DNA from 2 places in the Mesorhizobium sp. B2-1-8 genome. Region 2 is predicted to be linked to the other one. Evidence: predicted binding sites of a transcription regulator. Region 2 holds the regulator's gene; the other holds the start of a gene.
What was found. Region 2 encodes LexA, which represses DNA repair genes until DNA is damaged. Its sites were predicted from a motif close to TGTTCNNNNTGTGTTCNG; they were not measured.

Region 1 (2,200 bases), 790 kb from region 2:
CGACTTGGGATACGGCATGTTCGTCAACAGATTGAGCGTGCCGGCCTCGGCAAAGGCCGGGCAAACCTGCCCGTTGGCGGCATCGAGCGCGATCAGCCGCGCATCTGAGGTCGGCAGGTAGACGCGCGCCGCGCAGGGCTGGCCGGCGGCGCCCGCGGCATCGGCATAATAGGAGACGCCGCGGCAAGTCTGGTGCTGGCGATCCTTGTCGAGCTTGATCTTGGGATCGTAGCGCCACTTCTCCTTGCCGGTCGCGGCATCGACCGCGATGGCGAAATTGTGCGGCGTGCAGATGTAAAGCGTGTCGCCCACTTTGAGCGGCGTCACCTGGTAAGTGGTCTCGCCGACATCGTCCGGTCCCTTCACGTCGCCGGTGCGATAGGTCCAGGCCGGTTTCAGCTCGGCGACATTGTCCGGCGTGATCTGGTCGAGCGGCGAATAGCGCTGGCCGAACTGCGTGCGCCCGTAATAATGCCATTCGCCCGCCGGCACATCGCCGCCGAGATTGGCGTTGGGGATCACCTTGTCGGTATCGAGCGCGCCGGCGATATCCTTCGGATCTGCGGTCATCGAATAGCCGGCCACCGCCAGCGATGCCAGCACGGCAAGGATCAGAGGCGCGCGCCCGTCCGGCCCGGCAAGGCCGCGCCGCGCCCACGGCGTCAGCAGCCACAGCGCCACCAGCACGATGATGCCGCCGCGCGGGCCGAGCTCCCACCAGTCGAAACCGGTCTCCCAGACCGCCCAGGCCAGCGTGCCGAGCACGATCGCCGCATAGAGCCAGAGCGCAGTGGAACGGCGCCGGTAGAGCAGCCAGGCGGCGATCAGGAAGGCGAGGCCGACAATGATGTAGTACCAGCTGCCGCCCAGCGAAGCCAACCAGATACCGCCGGCGCCAAGTGCCAGGCCAATGAGGAAGAGGATGAGGGAGGTGATGGTGACAGCCAAGATGATACTCCTTCGACTGTTGCGCGCATGGTGGCGGCCCTGGGCAACCCGGCATTGCGTGCCGCCCCCTGCGCAACTTTCTCCCGACCGCCGCGCCTGTCAAGCGTAGGTCATCGGCCTGCGGCAGCAACCTCGTTCCGCCCGCGGTTGTTCACAACGCCGGCTGCCATGTCGCTCAACTGGCCGTATCAGGCACTTTACCGGAACAAAACGTAGACAGTTCTGGTCTTTCGCTGCCGAATCACTACATTCGGGGGCGATGTCCGGCTTTTCCGAAGACATGCCCTTTTTCGACGAACCCGATGCGCGGCCCACGGCCCCGTCGGGCATTGCCGCGCGCGCCATGGCTGCCCGCGGCGGCCAAAACAATGCGCCGGACTATCTCAGGGGGCTTAATCCCGAGCAGCGGCTGGCGGTGGAGACCACCGAAGGCCCGGTTCTGGTGCTGGCCGGCGCCGGCACCGGCAAGACCCGCGTCTTGACCACCCGCATCGCCCACATCCTCGCCACCGGCAAGGCCTTCCCGTCGCAGATCCTCGCCGTGACCTTCACCAACAAGGCGGCGCGCGAGATGAAGCAGCGCATCGGCATCCTGATCGGCGAAGGCAATGTCGAGGGCATGCCGTGGCTCGGCACCTTCCACTCGATCGGCGTGAAGCTGCTGCGCCGCCACGCAGAGCTTGCCGGCCTGAGGTCCGACTTCACCATCCTCGACACCGACGACGTCGTGCGGCTGATCAAGCAGCTGATCCAGGCCGAGGGGCTGGACGACAAGCGCTGGCCCGCAAAGCAGTTCGCCCAGATGATCGACGGCTGGAAGAACAAGGGCCAGGGTCCGGCCGACATCGACGAGGGCGATGCGCGCAGCTTCGCCAACGGCAAGGGCCGCGAGCTCTACAAGGCCTATCAGGAGCGCCTGCAGACGCTGAACGCCTGCGACTTCGGCGACCTGCTCTGCCACCCGATCCGTATCTTCCGCGCCAATCCCGATGTGCTGAAGGACTATCACCGGCGCTTCAAATACATCCTCGTCGACGAATACCAGGACACCAACACCGCCCAATACATGTGGCTGCGGCTTTTGGCGCAAAGGCCGCAAGGCAAGCCGATCTCCCCCCTTGAGGGGGAGATGTCCGGCAGGACAGAGGGGGGCGCCTCGCACCGACAGGCCGGCGGGCCAGCGCCCCCCTCTGTCGCCTCCGGCGACATCTCCCCCATAAGGGGGGAGATTGGGCACTCTTCGGCCGAAGTT
Region 2 (2,200 bases):
GCCGGCCGGACGCCTGGATCCGTCGCTACCCCGAAGCTACAATCGTTGGCGTTTTGGTTTCGTTTCGTTCCGCGAATAATGGATCCATAATTTTTACGATCCATCCCCGGAAAAGCCCTCAAAAAGACTGATGCCAAGCCTCGGCGGAGGATGGGCCACAGCCCATTAACCAAAACGATTTCAATGTCCTTGCCGACAGCGGAAAGGGTCGATTGCCGTCCGCTGTCGCGGGCAAAAAACTTCAGACGCCTTAACAAATTCATTAAACTTTAAACGGTTGCGGAACACAACTGGAACAGATAGTGTTTGTTCTGGGTTTGTTTTTCGATTCTGGTTCAGACCTTCGTTCACTGCCTTGGGGGCCGCCATGCTGACACGCAAGCAACATGAACTGCTGATGTTCATCCACGAACGGCTCAAGGAAAGCGGGATACCGCCCTCTTTCGACGAGATGAAGGAAGCGCTCGATCTTGCCTCCAAGTCGGGGATCCATCGCCTGATCACGGCGTTGGAGGAACGCGGCTTCATTCGCCGGCTGCCCAACCGGGCGCGCGCGCTGGAAGTGCTGCGGCTGCCGGACTCGATCGCGCCGGGCCTCAATGCGGCGAAGAAGTTCTCGCCAAGCGTCATCCAGGGCAGCCTTGGCCAAGGCGGTCTCGGCCGCCAGATCAGGCCGGCGGCGGCGCCTTCTCGCCTGCCCGCGGCCGGTAACGACGACGATGCGGTTTCAGCCGTGTCCATCCCGGTCATGGGCCGTATCGCCGCCGGTGTGCCGATCGATGCCATCCAGCATCAGACGCATTCGATTTCGGTGCCGCCGGACATGATCATGGGCGGCGAGCACTATGCGCTGGAGGTCAAGGGCGACTCGATGATCGAGGCCGGTATCTTCGACGGCGACACGGTCATCATCCGCAATGCCGATACGGCAAGTCCGGGCGAAATCATCGTGGCGCTGGTCGATGAGGAGGAAGCAACGCTGAAGCGGTTTCGCCGCAAGGGCGCTTCGATCGCGCTCGAAGCCGCCAATCCAGCCTACGAAACACGCATCTTCGGGCCAGACAGGGTCAAGGTGCAGGGCAAACTGGTCGGGCTGATAAGACGCTACTGAACCGGTTTGCCATCGGGTTTGTCAGGCTTTTTATAGGGCGGCAGCCCCCTCGCCTCGCGTGAGAATTTTCGCTGCTCGTGCCAGGGCCGGTATGGTCCGTCGACGGCGAATTCGATCGCAGCCGGGCTCGTGGCCGACTGGGGATCGAAGAAGACGGCGGCACTCCCCTTGCGGGCCAGTTGCCGTTTCGTGACAACGAGAACCAGCGGATTGTGGCAGGCGTCATAGGCGGTCGCGTCATTGACGACGATCAGGTCGGCGAAGGCGCAGGCCTTCCAGGTGTTCTTGCGATCCTCGACATAGGCGATGATCGCGCCGGAGGGGTGCCTGGCAAGACACAGGCCTTCACGGCAATAGAACGGCGATCCCTGCGGCAGGTCGGTGGGAGCGGCGATATCGAATTGCCCGTCCGTCTTGTCGAACATTTCCGGTTTAACGATTGTTTCGGAGATCAGGGCGCGTTTCCAGTTTTCGGCTGCGAATTCGTTCGGACGTTCCCGGTTGACGGCCAGTTCGCCATTGCCGATTGGCATTGCGACCAGCCGCGCGTCTTCCGAGATCAGCACGTCGGGCGTGCGCGTGTGCGACACAGTCAACAGGCCGGCAAGCGCGAACGGCAGCGCGGCAAGCCGCAGCCAGGTCGTCGCCATCGTCGCGATGACCAGCGCGACGGTGACCAGCAGCACGGATTGCTGCGAGATCAGCCCGACCCCATCGATCGGAGAGCGCTCCGATATCCACGCCGATACGGCGATCATCGCCGTCAGGCCCTTGCCCATGAGGTAGAGAGCCGGCCAATCCAACCCGAACGGCATCAGCAACGCGCTGGCGACAGCCAGGAACATCACAACCGATACGATCGGCATGACGGCCAGATTGGCGAACAGGCTGAGCGGCGACACCCGCTGGAAATGCCAGATGGCAAACAGCGCCGTTGCGCTGCCGGCGATGATGGATGTCATTGCCAATCCACCTGTCGCCAAGAGGAACTTTCGCGTCAGGAACCCGGGCAGGGATCGCTTTGGCGGCGGTGGCCTCGTCTTTCCCGCATGGTGGTCGGCCCAGCCGGCATAGGCGCCGACCAAGGCC

Region 1: FJ970_RS15430 (ATP-dependent helicase) is a predicted target of LexA. The motif match lies at 1,150-1,167, and genes of this name have one in related genera.

The regions. Positions count from the first base shown of each region.
Region 1 is NZ_CP083952.1:3,153,894-3,156,093, reverse strand. It holds gene FJ970_RS15435 (glucose/quinate/shikimate family membrane-bound PQQ-dependent dehydrogenase) at 1-948, opposite strand, end outside; gene FJ970_RS15430 (ATP-dependent helicase) at 1,208-2,200, shown strand, end outside.
Region 2 is NZ_CP083952.1:3,945,659-3,947,858, reverse strand. It holds gene lexA (transcriptional repressor LexA) at 368-1,111, shown strand; gene FJ970_RS19290 (ComEC/Rec2 family competence protein) at 1,105-2,200, opposite strand, start outside.